Granulicella sibirica: one gene and its partner. Each later gene encodes a partner of the first gene's protein in a complex. Links are inferred from orthologs where the notes say so. Each region holds a gene or a part of one and is shown in the gene's direction. Other genes may lie near its edges. The genes, in order: accC and accD.

The links.
Region 2: the proteins of accC (region 1) and accD are in contact, whole or in part, in a solved structure (PDB 8UXZ), measured with the Escherichia coli proteins. The link is inferred for Granulicella sibirica from one-to-one orthologs.

The regions. Positions count from the first base shown.
Region 1 is NZ_RDSM01000002.1:253,224-262,490, forward strand. Bases 4,391-7,276 are described here. They hold accC (acetyl-CoA carboxylase biotin carboxylase subunit), read left to right. Parts: upstream 4,391-5,098; coding sequence 5,099-6,454; downstream 6,455-7,276. Other genes in these bases: GRAN_RS11970 (M24 family metallopeptidase), read left to right, coding at 4,391-4,451; accB (acetyl-CoA carboxylase biotin carboxyl carrier protein), read left to right, coding at 4,482-5,003; thiE (thiamine phosphate synthase), read left to right, coding at 6,482-7,117; GRAN_RS11990 (APC family permease), read left to right, coding at 7,199-7,276. In the rest of the region: gpmI (2,3-bisphosphoglycerate-independent phosphoglycerate mutase), read left to right, coding at 1-696; GRAN_RS11955 (MBL fold metallo-hydrolase), read left to right, coding at 847-1,851; GRAN_RS11960 (helix-turn-helix domain-containing protein), read left to right, coding at 1,927-2,187; GRAN_RS11965 (metallophosphoesterase), read right to left, coding at 2,358-3,272; more of GRAN_RS11970, read left to right, coding at 3,339-4,390; more of GRAN_RS11990, read left to right, coding at 7,277-8,689; GRAN_RS11995 (amino acid permease), read left to right, coding at 8,794-9,267. UniProt on the Escherichia coli protein: This protein is a component of the acetyl coenzyme A carboxylase complex; first, biotin carboxylase catalyzes the carboxylation of the carrier protein and then the transcarboxylase transfers the carboxyl group to form malonyl-CoA.
Region 2 is NZ_RDSM01000001.1:1,898,594-1,907,891, forward strand. Bases 3,568-6,484 are described here. They hold accD (acetyl-CoA carboxylase, carboxyltransferase subunit beta), read left to right. Parts: upstream 3,568-4,561; coding sequence 4,562-5,407; downstream 5,408-6,484. Other genes in these bases: GRAN_RS07935 (23S rRNA (pseudouridine(1915)-N(3))-methyltransferase RlmH), read left to right, coding at 3,747-4,202; GRAN_RS07940 (hypothetical protein), read right to left, coding at 4,208-4,444; GRAN_RS07950 (M20/M25/M40 family metallo-hydrolase), read right to left, coding at 5,475-6,484. Outside these bases: GRAN_RS07930 (TonB-dependent receptor), read right to left, coding at 1-3,484; more of GRAN_RS07950, read right to left, coding at 6,485-7,250; GRAN_RS07955 (hypothetical protein), read right to left, coding at 7,328-7,657; GRAN_RS07960 (hypothetical protein), read left to right, coding at 7,692-8,450; Holliday junction branch migration protein RuvA, read right to left, coding at 8,454-9,059; GRAN_RS07970 (DUF1059 domain-containing protein), read right to left, coding at 9,117-9,298.

The DNA.
Region 1 (9,267 bases):
CCGGTGGGGCTGCATTACGTCTGCATGACGCAGTATGACAAGAACTTCAAGCTGCCGGTGGTGATTCCGGCGGAGTCGATGGATAACCTGCTGGCGAACCTGATGGCGCAGGCGAATCTGCGGAACCTGCGGGTGGCGGAGACGGAAAAATACGCGCACGTGACGTACTTCTTCAACGGCGGGATCGAGAAGCCGTTTGCGGGGGAGGATCGGGAGCTTGTGCCGTCACAGAAGGTGGCGACGTATGACCTGGCTCCGGAGATGTCGGCGGCTGGGATCGCGGATGCGGTGATCAAGGCAGTGAACGATACGGCGTTCGACGTGGTGATCGTGAACTTTGCCAACGCGGACATGGTGGGGCACTCGGGGATGATGGAGCCTACGGTAAAGGCGGTTGAGACTGTCGATACGCAGTTGGGGCGGATCTATCAGGCGGTGAAGCAGCATGGGGGGGCGTTACTGGTGACGGCGGATCATGGGAATGCGGAGATGCTGATCGATCCTGTGAGCGGGGGGCCGCATACGGCGCATACGACGAATCCGGTGCCGTTTTTGCTGGTTACGGATGAGGGGCGGAAGGTTTCGGTGCGGGATGGGGGGAGTCTGCGGGATATTTCGCCGACTATGCTCTCTCTGCTTGGGTTGCAGAGGCCGGATCAGATGACGGGTGGGGATTTGCGGGTGGTGGCGGGGTAACGGAAGACAGCCGCAGATTCCCTTCGGGAATGACAACCAGAGAGGCAAGAGCGGATGCAGGTCCTTCGACTTCGCTGCGCTTCGCTCAGGATGACAGGTTTGTGATTGGGGAGTTTTGAGGCTTTCGCGAGGGAAGGGCATCTGAACGGCATGGGGTTTTTGCAGCGAGCGAAGAAGGTGGGTCGGAAGTTTGAAAATCCGGTCCCGACGCAACTGGGTGGGTTTCGGTTGATGGTGAAGCTGCTTCCGCTGTACTACGCGAACCGGGAGCAGAAGACTCCAGCAGAGCCAGTGGGGCCGTTTCGGACGGATGCTTCGGCATACGACATGCTTCCGGCGAGTGGACTGCGGGTGACGTGGTTCGGGCATAGCGCTTCGCTGGTCGAGATCGACGGTGTGCGGGTGCTGATCGATCCGGTTTGGGACGAGCGGGCGGCGCCGGTGCAATGGTTCGGGCCGAAGAGGTTTTTTCCGCCGACGCTGCCGCTGGAGAGGCTGCCCCGGATCGATGTCGTCCTGATCTCGCACGATCACTATGACCATCTTGGCAAGGGAACGATCCGGCGATTGGCACGGCTTCTGCCTGGCGTGCAGTGGGTGACGTCGAAAGGCGTGAGCGCTAGCCTGAGGAAGTTCGGCGTGGCGGCGAGTTGTATCACGGAGCTTGATTGGACGGAGAGTGTCGCGGTTGGAGAGTTCTCCGTCACGTCAGTGCCCTCGCGGCACTTTTCCGGAAGGGGAATGACGAACCGGAACGAGACGCTTTGGGGATCGTTCGTGCTCAAGGGACCGAAGCACACGGTGTACTACGGAGCTGACTCGGGGTGGTGGGACGGTTTTGAGGAGATTGGGAAGGCGTATGGGCCGTTCGACCTCACGATGCTCGAGATCGGGGCGTACCACCCGCTGTGGGGGGATATCCATCTTGGTCCGGATAACGCGGTGAAGGCGTTCGAGGCTCTGGGCGGCAAGGGGCTGTTTATGCCGATCCACTGGGGGCTGTTCGACCTGGCGCTTCATGGTTGGAGGCAGCCAATGACGCGGCTGCTGGAACTGGTGTCAGAGCTGGGAACGATGGTCTGGTCGCCCGAGCCGGGGCGTCCGACGGAGGTCGTTGCCGGGACCACGGTCCAGGCGGATTGGTGGCGCGGGTAGATTTGGCTTGTGTGCCTGTGCAAAACGGGGTACAACGGGGTGACTGAGTGACTGAATTCACCCTAGGGGGCTTCGATGGCAGGGACGGTACAGATGATGGTCCGCGAGGTAATGGATATCCGGCAGGCTTCGGAATATCTTGGGATCAGCGGGGATACGCTGTATCGCTATGCTTCGGAAGGGTTTATCCCGGCATTCAAGCTTGGGAACCGGTGGCGATTCAAGAAGAGCCTGCTGGATAGCTGGATGGTGGAGAAGAGCGGGAAGCGGGCCGAGGTGGAAGCTCCGACGCCGGTGGCCGTGGTGGAGAAGAAACCGGTGCGGCGGGCCCGGTAGAGCAAAGCGAAGGCAGACGCAGATTCCCTTCGGGGATGACAACCAAGAAGACAACGACAAGAGCAAAGGCTGCTGTCTGGCTACCTGCGTTCCAACTTTCCCGCGATGGTACCGCGCGGGAAAGATGGGGCACCCTTGGGTTCGTGGCAGTCGAAAGGCCCAGGTTGACGCTATGTGGCTCTCTGCAGTGTGAAGACCGTCAGCTCCGGGCGGCAGTTGAATCGGAACGGGACACCTACCGAGCCTACCCCCCGATTGACGTAAAGCTGCGTGTTGCCGAACTGGTAGTGACCCATCACGTACTTGCGGCCCATGGGCGGCAACGCGAGGGGACCGAGGAATGGGACGCGGACCTGGCCGCCGTGGGAGTGGCCGGAGAGCATATAGTCCACGAGGTGCCCGTTGGGGTAGACGACGAGGTCGTCGGCGAAGTCGGGCGCGTGGGCCATGAGGATGACAGGGCCATCGGGCTTGGGCGGGATGGCGAGATCCAGGTTGGGATGACTGGTCGAGGGGTCCAAGACCCCGCCGATCCAGAGGCGCTGTCCGTCGCGCTCAATGGGTACATAGCGATTGTTCAGCACGGCCAGATCATGGTCGTGGAGGACGCGCGTGATGAACGAGGCTCCGACGGTGCAATCGTGGTTGCCGAGGATGCCGAGGCGCTGCGGGCATTGGATGGCACTGAGTTCCTGGGCGCATGCGTAGATGGCGTGCTCGGGAACGATGCGCGGGGGGCCGTGGGTGATGAAGTCGCCGGTGATCAGAACGAGGTTGGGGGCGAGGGCGTTGATCTCGGCGATGATCCGGCGGAGGTAGAAGGGCTCCGTGTACTCCTCGTAGTGGATGTCGGAGAGCTGGACGATGCGGAAGTTCTGAAACGCGTCGGGGAGATTGCGGATGACCATCGGGAGGTGGGTGATCTCGAGGTCGTGCCGGACGTACTCGCCGGAGTAAAGGGCAAGGGCCGCTGCGGAGAAGCCGGTGACCTGAAGGAAGCGGCGGCGAGTGAGGTGGTTGGTTGGGCCTGCCGTGCTGCGGGGCGCCGGGGTTGGCGACAGGCGATAGGGGGCGGCGGGAGGCATGGTTCATTTTAGCGGGTGGGCGGTTACGGCTAGGTGGGATCGCGGCGTGTCGCTAGAATGACATGGATGAATTACAAGCGAAGGCAGAGGTTGGCGGTTCGGCGGGTGGGCACGGATATTGAGGCTTTGTTGATCACGCACCTGCCGGATGTGCGGTATCTGTGCGGGTTTACCGGATCGAACGCGGCGCTTGTGCTCGCTGGCGCGAAGGCTGTGCTGTTTACCGACGGGCGCTATACGGGGCAGGCGAAGGCCGAGGCTGTCGGGACGAAGGTCGTGATTGCGGCGAAGAATGCGGTGATTGCCGCCATCGAGTGGTTGGAAGCGGCCGGGTTGGGACGGTGCGGGTTCGATGAGACGCAGACGACGGTGGCGGCGCTTGGGCGGATGCGTGGCGCGCTTTCGAAGTCGGTGAAGGCGAAGGCGCGGCGGGAGATGTTCGTGGAGGTTGGGCCTGTGGTGGCCAGGATCCGCGAGGTGAAGGATGAGGACGAGATTGCGATCATCCGGCGGGCGGCGGCGCTTGGATGCGAGCTGTTTGAGCACATGCTTGGGTTCATCGATGGTGGGATGACCGAACTCGCGGTCGCGGCGGAGCTGGAGTATCGGGCTCGTCTGCGCGGGGCGGAGGCGATGAGCTTCGAGACGATCGTGGCGAGCGGGGGGCGGTCGGCGCTACCGCATGGGCGGGCTTCGGGGGCGAAGATTCCACGGCGCGGCTTTGTGACGATGGATTTCGGCGTGGTGGTGGACGGCTACATGTCCGACATGACGCGGACGGTGCATATCGGGCGGGCGAACGTGGCTCGGAAGGGCGTTCCGGGGGAGCGGGACGTGTATGATTCCGTTCTGGAAGCGCAGGAGGCGGCGGTTGCGGCGGTCGCGCCGGGCGTGACTGCGGGCGAGGTCGATGAGGCGGCTCGGAGTGTGTTGCGGAGGGTGGGGTTGGATGGGTATTTCAGCCACTCGACGGGGCATGGGGTTGGGCTGGAGATTCATGAAGGGCCACGGCTTGCGGCGAAGCAGACCCAGGTGCTTGCAGCTGGGATGGTCATTACAATAGAACCTGGCGTTTATGTGCCGGAAGCTTTTGGTGTGCGGATCGAAGATATGGTCCTGGTGACGGCTGCGGGTGGAGAGGTATTGACCCCGAGCACGAAGGCCTGGATCGAGCTGTAACGGAATTGCGCTACTCGCGCGGGAGAGATGATGGACGGAAACAATCTGGATGAGTTGCGGGAGCTGATCGAGTTCCTGAAGGCGAATGAGATCGCCGAGTTTGATATGGAGCGGGCGGACCTGAAGGTTCGGATCAAGTTTGCGGGAGAGGCCCCTGCGGCACCCGCGGTTTCGGCTTTGGATATGGCGCAGTTGAGCCGGCTAATGGCTTCGGCAGGGGCTGCGGCTCCGGTGGCTGGTGCTGCTCCGGTTGCGGCTGCGGTTGCTCCGGCTCCAGCGGTGGAGGCTCCTGCTGCTTCGGTCGAGGAGAAGGTGCACGAGGTGAAGTCGCCGATCGTCGGGACGTTCTATGATTCGCCCTCGCCGGGTGCTCCTGCCTTTGTGAAGGTCGGGGACATCGTGGAAGTGGGGCAGGTGCTGTGCATCGTGGAAGCGATGAAGCTGATGAACGAGATTGAGTCGGATGTCGCGGGCGAAGTGGTGAAGAGGATCGCCTCGAGCGGACAGCCGGTGGAGTATGGGCAGGCTTTGTTTGCGATCAAGGCCAGCTAAGAGCAAATGCAGATTCCCTTCGGGAATGACAACCAGAAAAACAAAAGCAATGGCGGGCGCGTTGCGGGAACGGTACTTAGAAGGCTTCGGTAGGCATGTTTCGTAAGGTATTGATTGCAAATCGCGGGGAGATTGCGCTGCGGGTGATCTCGGCTTGTAAAGAGATGGGGATCCGCACCGTTGCTGTGTATAGCGAGGCGGATCGGAATTCGCTGCACGTGCGGTTTGCGGATGAGGCGATCTGCATCGGGCCGAACCGGAGTGCGGATAGCTATCTGAATGTTCCAGCGGTGATTTCGGCGGCGGAGATCACGGATGTGGATGCGATTCATCCGGGGTATGGGCTGCTGAGTGAAAATGCGAACTTTGCCGAAGTTTGCCGGGCTTCGAATATCAAGTTCATCGGGCCTCCTCCGGAAGTCACTCGGATGATGGGTGAGAAGTCGACCGCGCGGCAGACGATGAAGAAGGCCAAGGTGCCGATTCTGCCGGGATCGGACGGCGTGATCGCGGACGAGAACGAGGCGCTGGAGTGGGCGAAGTCGGTTGGGTATCCGGTGATCCTGAAGGCGGTTGCGGGTGGCGGCGGACGCGGGATGCGGATCTGCCGGAGCGCGGCGGAACTGCCTTCGATGTACCAGCAGGCGACGACCGAGGCTGCGAACGCGTTCGGCAACGGCGATATGTACATGGAGAAGTTCATCGAGAAGCCGCGGCATATTGAGTTCCAGGTGCTGGCCGATGAGCACGGCAACGTGATGTCTCTGGGCGAACGGGAGTGCTCGATCCAGAGGCGGCACCAGAAGCTGATTGAAGAGGCTCCGAGCCTCGCGATTACGCCGAAAGTTCGCGAAGAGCTGGGCAAGGTCATCAAGAAGTCGCTCGAGAATATCGGCTATTGGAATGCGGGCACGATCGAGTTTCTGATGGATGAGGACGGCAAGATCTACTTCATCGAGATGAACACCCGTATCCAGGTAGAGCACTGCGTTACGGAGATGGTGACCGGGATCGACCTGGTGAAGGCGCAGTTGCGCATTGCGGCGGGGGAGAAGCTTTCGTCGATCATCACGTCGCCGGTGGAGATTCGTGGGCATGCGATCGAGTGCCGCATCAATGCCGAGCATCCGGAGAAGTTCACGCCGTCCGCCGGGCGGATCACGGCTTATAACGTTCCGGGCGGAAACGGCGTTCGCGTGGATACGGCGCAGTATGCGGAGGGCGTGGTGCCCCCTTACTACGACTCGCTGATCGCGAAGCTGATCTGCCATGGCAAGGATCGCGAGGAGGCCATGAACAAGATGCAGCGGGCGCTCTCGCAGTTTGTGGTGGAGGGGATTCACACGACGATTCCGCTGCACCAGAAGATCTTCCAGGATGCGGAGTTCCGATCGGGCAAGATCGATACGAAGTTCATGGAGCGTTTTTTCGAACGACAGAAGCAGAGCTAGGCGGAGCACTCCCACACGGTGAAGTTGATGACGAACTGCTTTGGTGGACGGCTGTACCCGATTCTCGATGTGGGTCTGCTTGCCTCTTTGGGTGTCCGGGTGGAATCGTTCGCGTGGGAGATGCGAGAAGCGGGGGTCGGCTTTCTGCAGTATCGAGATAAGGTCTCGATGCCGGAGAGTGTGCTGCGGAATACCGCGCTTGTCCGCAAGGTTCTGGGCGGGAACGGCTGCCGCTTGATCTGCAATGATCGCGCAGACTTGGCGGTGCTTGCGGAGTGGGACGGGGTGCACGTCGGGCAGGGGGATCTGCGGCCGGAGGATGCACGTCGGGTGGTGGGGAATCGCCGTCTCGTTGGTGTTTCGACGCACACTCCTGAAGACGTTGCGGCAGCGGAGCTGAGCTGCGCGGACTACGTTGCCATCGGGCCTGTGTTCTCAACGAGAACGAAGGCCGATGCTGCTCCTGTAGTCGGGCTTGAGGGTGTGCGGATGGCGCGGGCGCTGACGGCGAAGCCGCTGGTGGCCATCGGCGGCATTACGCGTGAGAACGCGCGAAGCGTCATCGATGCGGGAGCGGACTGCGTGGCAGTGATTTCTGGTCTGCTGGCGAAGGGCGAGAGCCCGTCGCGGGTGGCGAGAGACTTTCTCGCGCTTCTGCGGTAGAACTGTTGATACGTGAATAGACAAAGAATCGAAGAGACGAGCCCGGTATCCGAGGCGGCGTCGCCGCAGTTCGTGCAGGGGATGGGCCTGTTCTCGGCGACGGCGATCGTGATGGGTTCGATGATCGGGTCGGGGATCTTTATTGTCTCGGCGGATATGTCACGCGCGCTGGGGTCTCCTGCGCTTCTGATCCTGGCGTGGCTGGTGACGGCGGCGATGACGATCATTGGCGCCTTGAGCTACGGGGAGCTTGCGGCGATGATGCCGAAGGCGGGCGGACAGTATGTCTACCTGCGCGAGGCGCTCGGGCCGCTGTGGGGATTCCTTTATGGGTGGACTCTGTTTCTTGTCATTCAGACGGGGACGATTGCTGCGGTCGGTGTAGCGTTTGGGAAGTTTCTCGGGGTGTTCTTCCCGTCGGTGAGCGCGTCGCACTGGATCTGGCATATCGGACGTGTGCCTGCCGTGCCGGTCGGGCCAATGGTCCTAGGGAACATGGAGATCGGGCTGAACACGGCGAACCTGGCCGCGATCATCGTAATCGTCGCACTGACGCTGGTGAATACCTTCGGCGTGCGGATGGGGTCGGCAGTGCAGAACGTGTTCACGTCGGCCAAGGTGCTCGCGCTGGGGGCAGTGGTGCTGGTTGGTCTGTTCGCCAGCAACGCTGCTGCGATCGCGGCGAACTTCGGGGCGGGGTGGAAGAACTTCTGGGCGGGAGCCGGATGGGGAACACTGCATTCCGTGCAGGTTGGAGTTGGCGGGCCTACGGCGTACGTGGGACTGTTGACCGTTGTTGCGGTCGTGCAGGTGGGATCGCTGTTTTCGTCCGATGCCTGGAATAACGTGACGTTTACGGCGGGGGAGATCCGGAACCCGAAGAGGAATTTGCCGCTGAGCCTGGCGATCGGTACAGGCGTGGTTCTTCTGCTGTATGTGCTTTGCAACTTCGTCTACCTGAGCGTGCTTCCGATGGCCGGAAGCGAAGGTGCGGCGACGGTGGTGGGGCGGGGAATTCAGTTTGCTTCCGAGGATCGAGTGGCGACGGCGGTGATGTCGCAGGCGTTCGCGGGGTATGGCGCGAAGCTGATGGCGGGGGCGATCCTGGTGTCGACCTTCGGGTGCGTGAACGGGATGCTGCTGGCCGGGGCGCGGGTGTACTACGCGATGAGCCAGGATGGCTTGTTCTTCAAAGCGGTGGGCAGGCTGAGTGAGAAGTCGAAGACGCCGGTGAACTCGCTTTGGGTGCAGTGTGTGTGGACGTGCCTTCTTTGCCTGAGCGGAAGCTACGGGCAGTTGCTTGACTACGTGATCTTCGCGGTGCTGATCTTCTACGTGCTGACGATCGCAGGTTTGTTCGTGCTGCGCAGGACGCGGCCCGATGCGGTGAGGCCTTATAAGGCGATCGGGTACCCTGTGCTGCCGGCCCTGTATATCGTGATGGCTTTGTGGATCTGTGGGGTACTATTGCGGTACAAACCGCAGTACACGTGGCCGGGATTGATTCTCGTTCTGCTCGGGGTACCGGTGTATCTGCTTTGGTCGAAGGCTGAGCGGGTCGCTGTTGCCTGATCGGGCGTAGCTAAGAGCAAGCGCAGGTCATTCGACTGCGCCGCGCTCAGGATGACAAGGTGTTTGTTGATAGCGGTTTGGGTCTAGAGGAGAACTGGCAACGCATGGGAAATATTTTTGCGAGGAAGTCGATGGAAAGCCTCATGTCGGAGGCGAACGAGCATGGCGAGCAGACGCTGGAGCGATCGCTCGGACCGTTTGCTCTGACGGCTCTTGGCATCGGGGCCGTGATCGGGGCGGGAATCTTTGTGCTCTCCGGTTTGGGAGCAAAGACGGCGGGGCCAGCCTTGATGCTGGCCTTTGTGCTGTCTGGGCTTGGCTGCGCGTTCGCGGGTCTCTGCTATGCGGAGTTCGCCGCGATGATCCCGCTCGCCGGTTCGGCTTACACCTATGCTTATGCGACCCTCGGTGAGTTGTTCGCATGGATTATCGGCTGGGATCTCACGCTCGAGTATGCGATGGGCGCGAGCACGGTGAGTTCGGGCTGGTCGAATACCTTTGTCGAGTTCCTGGCGATCTTTCATCTCAAGTTTCCACTGTGGCTTGCCTACGACCATTGGACAGGTTTGAAGAAGGCG
Region 2 (9,298 bases), on another replicon or contig:
TGTTGACCGTACCGCCATTCCCGTCACCCCCGTCCGCGACATTCTGCAGAGTACCTGAGGGGCCCTTGCTGGGATCGAAGTTGCTGAAGTTTCCGACGTTGTAGAAGGCGATCGCAGGCTCGAGGCTCATTCCTTCCCGGAACCGATTGAGACGAATCGGATAGGAGAAGTTCAGATCCATGCCACGAATGGATGGATTGCCAAGGGCACGCGCCTGGGGAAGGGTGGCGATAGGTTGAATGGCTGCACCGATCGCGACCAACTGCTGCTGAGTGAAGAGGCCGGCGGCTACGAGCGCCTGTCCTGCCGGGGTGAGCTGGTTGGCATGGGTGTTGTTGAAGTTCTGGATGAAGGCACCAAGATTGGTTGGCTTGACGCGATGCATGTAATCGCCCGGGAGGGTTCCGGGAACCAGATCAGCCACTGTACCGTCACCGGTGACGTCGGTCTGGAAGATGTTGCCGGTGGTGAGCGGGTTGTCGAGGAGCAGGGTCGTCGGCGCAGCCGAGCTGAAGTGGCCGACGATGCCGATCTGCGGTCCGTACTTCATGGTGAAGGAGCCGCCGAAGGATACCTGGTGCTTGTGGTCGAGGTTCGCGCGACCGATGTAGGCGTTCGGGTTGTCGTTATCGTAGGAGAGACCGCTGAAGAACTGGTCACCCGTGGAGTTGTTGCTGCTGCTCACGATACGAGACAGGTTATAGGACACCTGGATATTGCCGCGATCGACGAATTTGAACGGATGCGACTTGGCCTGACGGAAGACGACCTGGAGAGCGTCGTAGCCAGAACGGCCGATGGGCTGAAGGAATGCACCTGAACCGAGCAGCTGATTCTGACCAGGGAAGGCAGCACCGGTGTTTGGGGTCACACCATTGAAACCAGCTGACAGCCCGCCATTGAAGTTCGCACCGGAGTCAAGACCGTTGCCGGCGAAAGACTGCAGTATTCCGTTGCCGCCCAGGATGTTGGCGCCACCGGCACCCTCGCCAGCTGCTGCAATGGTGCAATTGATGGCAGCCTGAGAAGAGCCACCCGCGCAACCCGCAGCCGCCGTTGTTGCGGCAATGGCATTCTTGGCCGCAGTGACGTTCAAGTAGCGGGAGGCCCCAAGATGGTTCAGATCGGTCTCTTGCGAGATCTTGATGGTGCTGTTGTGGATGTAGTCCGCACGAAGGATCGCGCCCTTGGCGATCTCATGCTGGATGCCGAAGTTCCACTGCTGCGAGTAAGGGGTTTTGTAGTTGGGGGCGTAGATGCCGGCGGCATCGAGCGTCTGCCCGATATAGGCGCCGTTTGCCGAGGTAGCGTTTGCAGCGCTGTTCTGCTGGTAGAGCTGCTGAAGGGCGATTGCATACGGAGCGGCTGAGGCAACTGAACCGGAGCAGATCGATGCGATGGAGCGAGTGACCCCGCCGACCGTCGCGCTGTTTACTACGGTTCCGTCGGGCTGCACGAAGTTTCCCGACGCGCAGATCGATTTGTCGTTGAAGAAGGCGCCTTGCTTGATGACGCCGGTGCGGGCGTTGGTGGTGTTGTTGAATACGTCTCCCTCGAAGAAGATGCCGTAAGCGCCGGTGAGCACGGTCTTGTGGTTACCCGGGGCGTACGCGAAGCCAATTTGAGGAGCGAAGTTTCCGTAGGGCTGGTGGACGTGACTCTGGGTGAAGCTGGGGTTATAGGCCGAGAAGAGTGGCGTACTGCCAGTGCAGGGAAGAAGGCTGGGATCCAACGTACTGCTGATATCCGAGCAGTTGGGGGTGGCAAGGTCCTGGTTGGCGCGACCGGTGTCGACGCTCCAGCGGACGCCGGCGTTGAGGGTAAAATTCGACGTGAGCTTGATGGTGTCACTGATGTAAGCGCCTTCACGCCAGTCGCCCACTCCACCACCGATGAGCCCGAAGCCCGAGTGCTCGGTGAAGAATCCCAAGCCGTTTCCAAGTACGATCGAGCTGGCATGGTAGCCGTTGATGGCATCGGTCGGATCGCCAATGGCGGTTCCGGAGGTCTCGCGGATGCGCGGCGCGAGTCCGAAGAAGGCCGCGAAGCCGCCACCCTGGATACGGTTGAGGCTGTAGCCATACTTGAAGCTTTGACGGCCCTTAGTCCAGCTTCCGTCATAACGGAACTGCTTGTCGGACTGGAAGGTGCCTTGTGGGGCGAGGTCGTTCGGCCCGGTGTAAAGGTTCTGAACGACGTTCTCGAACGTGATTCCAGGCAGAAGGTTGAAGATACCACCGCTCGCGTCGGAGATCAGGTTGTGGAACTTCTCATAGGAGCCGCGGAAGGAGTGGGTAAAGCGACCGGTCTGGAAGTCGGCACCACCGGCGATGCCCGGGGTATTGTCACGATTCGCATAGCGCTGGAAGCCGTCGCCGAAGGCGCTGGCGACCGAGTTTACGTTGTAGTTGCCACGTACGAAGTAGTGACCGCCGAGGGGACCGTTATAGTCCAAGCGGACAACCGAATAGGTTTCCTTGTAGGGAGTGGTAAGGGATAGGCCCTGATACTGCGGAAACTGGGATCCGATCGAGATCGGCGTGGCGCTGTCCTGCTTGATGCGTTCGATGTTGCCGAAGAAGAAGAGCTTGTCCTTGAAGATGGGGCCGCCGGCACTTCCACCAAACTGGTTGCGCTGGAAGGGGGCCTTCTGGCCCTGAACATCCGCGAACACGGCGCGGTAATCCTGGAAGTTGTAGAAGGCCTGGCCGTGGATGCGGTTGGTTCCGCTCTGGCTGGCGACGAGAACCTGCCCGGTCGAAGTGATATCGCCCGAGACGTCCTGCGTCGAGCGGTTGAGCTGGAACTCGGAGATGGAACCCTGCGAGACGTTGAAGATGGTCGTGCCGACGGTTTCGTCCGTGATGTCCTGACCATCGAGGAGGATACGGGTGGTACGTCCAGAGACGCCGCCGACCGAGATAGCGGAATAGCCGGCCTTGGTGGGATCGAAGCTCTCACCCGACTGGAGGATGACGCCCGGCTCGATTTGCGCGATGTCGAGGAAGTTGCGTCCATTGATCGGCAGGTGCTGAATCTGCTCGTTGGTGAGGACGTCGGAGACTCCTGCCTGCTCGGTGTTCACCTGAAGCTCGCCGGCGGTGACCTCGATGGTCTCGCTCGACTGTCCGACGGACAGCTTGAAGTTACCGCTGGTCGCCGTACCGGTACGAACCACGGTGGTGACGACGAGCTTCTGGAAGCCAGGCGTGCTGACGGAGACTTCATAGGTGCCAGGGTTCAGCGGTCCGATGCTGTAAAAGCCCGCCGAGTCGGTGGTGATAGACCGGGTGAACCCGGTATCGATACCGCGAATATCGATGGACGCTTTGCTAAGAACCGCATTGCTGGGGTCGGTGATCGTACCCTGGATCGATCCGCCGTTCGTCGATACCGCCTGGGCGAAGCTTATCGGCGCTGCTGGCCCGAAGCTGACGCCAAAACTCATTGCTGCCGCTAAGGCCAGAGGAAAGAACTTCTTCATCCTATGTTTCTCCGTGTGAGCACCGGCGCTCGTGATGCGGTGCTTCGGTTATGTTTCCGGTAGGCCCGCGTATGGTAACCCCGAAAAGTTTGTGGATTGTCTGTAGTTGGACTTGCAACTTTCGTGCCATTCTCCAAACTGTCACAAACGGCTTGTTTTCAGGTTTATTGCAGCCACGCGATGCGTCGGATATGAATTTCTGTAGAAAAACGGGAAAAGTGACTTTAGTGCTACGTTTGTATGGATTTTGGCGGAGACGGAGATGATGGAGATCGTTCAGAGCTGGATTGCGCCACGCACCACGGAACGGGCGGCGGCGGGGGGCGATCTGATCGCGGATTATCACCAGCGGAGCGCGCGCTATTGCCCGTGCGAGCGGGAGTCGTTTTTGGATGAGGGGGCGTTCTGGGGCTGGGTGGAGAAGCAGGGCGGCCGGGGAAGGACGTTTATCGTGCTGCTGGATTCGCGGGGGAAACAGATGTCGTCGGAGGCCTTTGCCGAGAGGCTTGGGCGGCTTCGGGATGACGGGGTGAGGCGGCTGGTGCTGGCGATCGGGCCGGCGGACGGGTGGACAGCGGCTTCGCGGGAGAGGGCGGATCTACTGCTGTCGTTTGGGCTGATGACGCTTCCGCATCAATTAGCGCGGGTGGTTCTGGCGGAACAGGTGTACCGGGCGCTCACGATCCTGGCGGGGCATCCCTATCATTGTGGGCATTAGGCGAATCAGTCTGCCGCCGGTTTGCGGCCCTTGTTGTGGCGGACGGTGTGCTCTTCCACACATTTGTCGGAGACGAAGACAGGGTTTGGGCACTTTCCGGCGGCGGCGCGGGTGAAGGACCGATAGAGCTTGGAGACGTCGACGCGGCCGTTGTGCAGTTCGCGGTCCATGGCCGCGTGCATGGCGGAGATGAGTTCCTCGCGGAGTTCGTTGAAGACTTTGTCTATATAGATGTAGGGCACGAGTTCTCCGCGTCCTCAAGGAAGGAACGCTCTGCCTAAGCCTACCAGTGAGGTGATCGGGCGCGGGAGGCGGCGCGCCGGTACAATGGTTGGAGCTTTGCGGAAGGCAATGAAGCAATGACCTGGTTCAAACGAGAAGATCACGAGATCATCAACGACTCCGAGAAGACGGTACGGACGGAGGGTCTCTGGATCAAGTGCGACAACTGCCGGAAGATCCTGTGGAAGGCCGATTTAGAAGCGAACCTTCAGGTCTGCATGTACTGTGGGAAGCACTTCCGGATCGACGCGCGGAGCCGGATCGAGATCCTGATGGAACCGGGTTTTGAACTGGTTGACCTGGAGCTGAAGTCGACGGACCCCCTGAACTTCTGCGATCTGAAGCCTTACAAGAGAAGGCTGGCGGAGGCGCAGGAGAAAACCGGGTTAAATGATGCGATCGTGAATGCAATCGGGCAGATTGGCTCCCACGACGTTGTGATGAGCGTGATGGAGTATGGGTTCATCGGCGGAAGCATGGGAGCGGTCGTTGGGGAGACGATTGCCCGGGCTATCGATCGGTCGCTGGCGACGTCGAATCCGCTGATCATCGTTGCAGCCTCAGGCGGAGCGAGGATGATGGAGGGGATCGCGTCGCTGATGCAGTTGGCGAAGATCTCGAGCGGGCTTGCCCGGCTGGATGACGCGAAGATTCCCTATATCTCGGTGATGACGGATCCGACTACCGGTGGCGTTACAGCGAGTTTTGCGATGCTTGGGGATTTGAATATCGCGGAACCGGGTGCGCTGATTGGGTTTGCGGGGCCGCGGGTGATCGAGCAGACGATCCGGCAGAAGCTCCCGGAGGGGTTCCAGCGGTCGGAGTTTCTGCTGCAGCATGGGTTTCTGGATGCAATCGTGCCGCGCAAAGAGATGAAGGGGTACCTCGCGCAGGCGCTGGACTGGATGGCTCCGAAGGCTTAGGCATGATTTAGGGCGCAAAAGGAGGCGAGAGCTTATGCTCCCGCCTCCTTTTGTTTGTAACGGATTGCTAGTGGGTGGTATCCGCAGGGCCGGTGGCGTTTGGGTAGATCCCTTCGATGGGCGCGGAGAGCTGCTTCTCGTTTTCGGGATGCGGAAAGGGCTTGCGGGGCATCATGGCTTCGCGTTCGGAGGTGTTGTAGAGGAAGATGGCTTCGACGACGGCTGCCTCCTCAAGATCGGTGGCGTGGAGACGGTCGACGGTATCCATGTTGGAGTGGTGGGTGCGGGTAGCGTAGTCCATCGGATCCTGGATGAACTGGAAGCCGGGGAGGCCGACGGCGTCGAAGGCGAGGTGATCGGTGCCGCCGGTGTCGCGCGTGGTGATCGTGGAGACCCCGAGGTCGGCGAGCGGGGCGATCCACTGCTTGAAGATGGGCGCGATGGCGAAGTTGCCCTGGGTGTAGACGCCGCGGACCATGCCTGTGCCGTTATCGAGATTGTAGTAGGCATCGAGAGTCTCCCACTCTTTTGTCGTCTTGAGCGGGCCGTGGTTGCGGCTCATGAAAGAGGGTGTTCCTGCCGGATCGGGGGTCCTGGAGGGCTCGAAGTCACCGAAGTGAGTCTTCACATAGCCCAGGGAGCCGTAGAGGCCCTGCTCTTCACCGGACCAGAGAGCGATGCGGATGGTCCGGCGGGGCTTGATGCCGAGCGTCTTGAGGATGCGGACGGCCTCCATCGCTACGACGGAGCCGGCTCCATTATCAGTAGCGCCGGTGCCGGAGATCCAGCTATCGAGATGGCCGCCGACCATGACGACCTCATCCTTCAGCTTGGGATCGGTACCGGGGATCTCGGCCACGGTATTGAAGCCGTGCTCGTGGTCACCGGTGGTCTTGGTCTCGATGTTGAGCTCGAGGGTGACTGGAACCTTGTTCTGGAGGAGACGGCCGAGGCGGTTGTACTGCTCGACGACCATGACGGCGTTGGGGATGGTGACGGCGTTCTCGCGGGTCTGGGCCCCACGGATGAGGTTGGCGCCGTTGTCGTCGAAGATGATGCCGGTTCCGCCGCCGCTTGAACCATCGCGGGAGGGAGTGATGATGGCCACGACACCTTCATCGACCATGAGCTTGAGGGCCTTTGTGCGTAGGGCGGCGAGGCGGAGACGTTCTGCGATGGGATAGGCTCCGGCACGCGAAGCCTGGGGGCCCTCCATCTCCTTGAGCTGCTCGGGGGTATAGCGGGTGAAGAGCGGATCGGTAATGTCGGGCGTGGCGCGCATGGCGCCGAGAAGAACGATTTTGCCGGAGAGCTTGCCCTTGAACTTGTCGAGCGAGGCTTCGTCCTGAAGCTCGACGTAGACGGCGTCGGCGGTGATTGGACCCTTGGTGGGCGGCGACCATGGGGCGGCCTGGGCCCAGAGCGGTTCGGGATCGGGCGAGACCATACGGACCCAGGTGTTGATCTGCTGCCAGCCCATGCCGAACTCGCCCCAGTCTTCAAGGTGCGCGTTTTCGAGGCCGATCTTAGTCAAGGTGTCGCGGGTCCAGGCGTTGGCCTTGGCCATATTCGGCGAGCCGGTGAGGCGCGGACCGATGCCGTCATTAAGAGCTCCGGCGAATTCCATTACGTGCGAGTGGCGGAGGCCTTCTTCGCGTATGCGCTGGTACATGGTGAGGTCGAGGCTTTCCTGCGCGGGCTGCGGGCCGTAGGCGCTTTCAGCCTTCTTTTCGGCCTTGGCGTCGAGCGACTTTTTCTGGGCGGGGAGAAGCGTGGGGAGGGTGAGGCAGGCGAGCGTGGCGAAGCAGATGCTCCGATGCACGGCGGAGCGGGCGATGGACATTTCGGGTCGAGCCTCCAGGCAGATGTCGTGGAGGCTTGAGGATAACAAAAGAACGTGGGGTGAATATCCGGTTTGAATCAGGCGCGTCGAAGCTGGCGGCGTGCCCAGAGGGTTCCCAGGTAAGCGTAGGCGATGAAGAGAACGACGACGCCGATGGGGAGGCCGAAGCGCTTGTAGGCGAAGGAGTAGTCGATCGCGTGGCTGCCTGCGGTGTTGTACACAAGAAGCGAGATGATGCCGACGAAGGTCGCGGCGAAGAAGGCGGCGAAGCCTGTTGCGGTTGCCATGAGGAGGCTGGTGAACCAGCCGAGATCGCCGACGGGAACACCGAAGAAGTATCCCTGGCCGGAGAGACGGGGTGTGGGAGAAGCGGGTCGGGTTTGCTTGCTCGTCTGAGTCGGGGTCATAGGGCTACCTTCTTCTACAGATAGAATACCGCTCATGGCAGAGGGTTTGGACAACGGGTTGGTGCGCGCGATCGACGTGGCGCGGGATGTGATTTTGCGGCACGCGCCGAATGGCGTGGCTTTTGGTGTGTACGGCGATTCGGGGCTCTCCGACCAGGAGCTCGAGAGGCTTGTTCAGGCAGTGCCGCTTGAAGTCGCCGGGAAGCTGGGGTTGAAACAATACTTTTTCGTGCCGCTTGCGATGAATGCCGGGCGGAGGGGTGGGGATGCCGAGACGATGATCGCGCCCACCTATACGACTGAGCTTGCGGATGATGCGATCTGCCATCGGAATGTGAAGCTTGGGCCTTCGGTGGATGGGGTTTTTCTCTCGACACGGCTGCTTGGGGACAAGTTTGCCATTGCTTTCGAGCTTTTTATCAACGTGGGACATGGGTTTGTTGAGGTTGCGGGGGTTCCGGCGGCGTTTGCGGAGCTTTGCTGGTCTCAGGCATTGGCGGATGTAAGGGGCGAGACTAGCCAGGATTCGTGGGAGAGCCGGGGGCTTGCGCTCGCCGAAAAAGGCAAGGTGGACGAGAAGGCCAAGGGCGAGTACATCGAGGCGGCGTTCTCGGATGGGCTCGCGATTTACCTGCTTTCGCTTTCTGTCGACTTCGACTATTCGGAACTGCGGGAGAGAGAGTACCCGCTGCTTGCGCCGCAGGCTCTGGCGGAGCGGCTGCGGCTTGTGGCGAAGCTGTTTCCTCCGAATCCTGGGTATGAGTTCGCGATCAAATATCGGCGGCGGGCGTAAGCCTCAGCGAATGCTGGACATGGCTGCGCGGAAGAGAGACTCGAAGTCGGCGGCGGATTCGGGGTGGCGGGCGATGGCACCTTCGATGGCCTTCTGGGCGGCGGGGCGCGGGTAGCCTAGGTTGACCAATGCCGAGAGGGCGTCTTCGGCGGCGGGGCCGTAGTGGGTCGTGGTGGTGGTTTGTGGAGTGGCGGAGGGGTAGGCAAGGTCGTCCAGTTTATCTTTCAGCTCCAGGACGACTCTTTCGGCAGTTTTCTTGCCGATTCCGGGGATTTTTGTAAGGGTTGCGTGATCGGAGCCTCGGATGGCGTTGACGAGGCGTTCGGGGGCTATGCCGCTCAGGACCGTAATTGCCAGCTTCGGGCCTATGCCTGTGATCGTCAAGAGCTTCTCGAAGAGGCGTTTTTCGTGCAGTTCGGCGAAGCCGAAGAGGGCTAGCTGATCCTCGGCCACCCTGGTGTAGATGTGGAGAGCTATCTCGCTCCCCTCGTTGGGGATTGAGGTAAAAGTCGTGACGGAGATGGCCACTTCGTAACCTACGCCGGCGCATTCGACGATTGCCTGGTTGGGGGATTTGGTGAGAAGGCGGCCGCGCAGGTGGGCAATCATGCGTCTTAGTGTACGTTTTGGTTCGGCAGGATGTGGGCCATTGTGCGGTAAACGTGGTTAGCCGTTGCGACGAATGGCTTCGAGGACGTGCTCGACGGCCTGGTCCTTGAAGTGGGTCAGGTTGTGGACCTCGGCCGCGTGCTTCTCGATGACGGGGAGCATCTCGTCTTCGGAGTTTCCTTCGAGCTGCCAATTGCAGTCGTAGCCTACGTCCTTGCAGTGGAAGTGCTTCTTCGCGG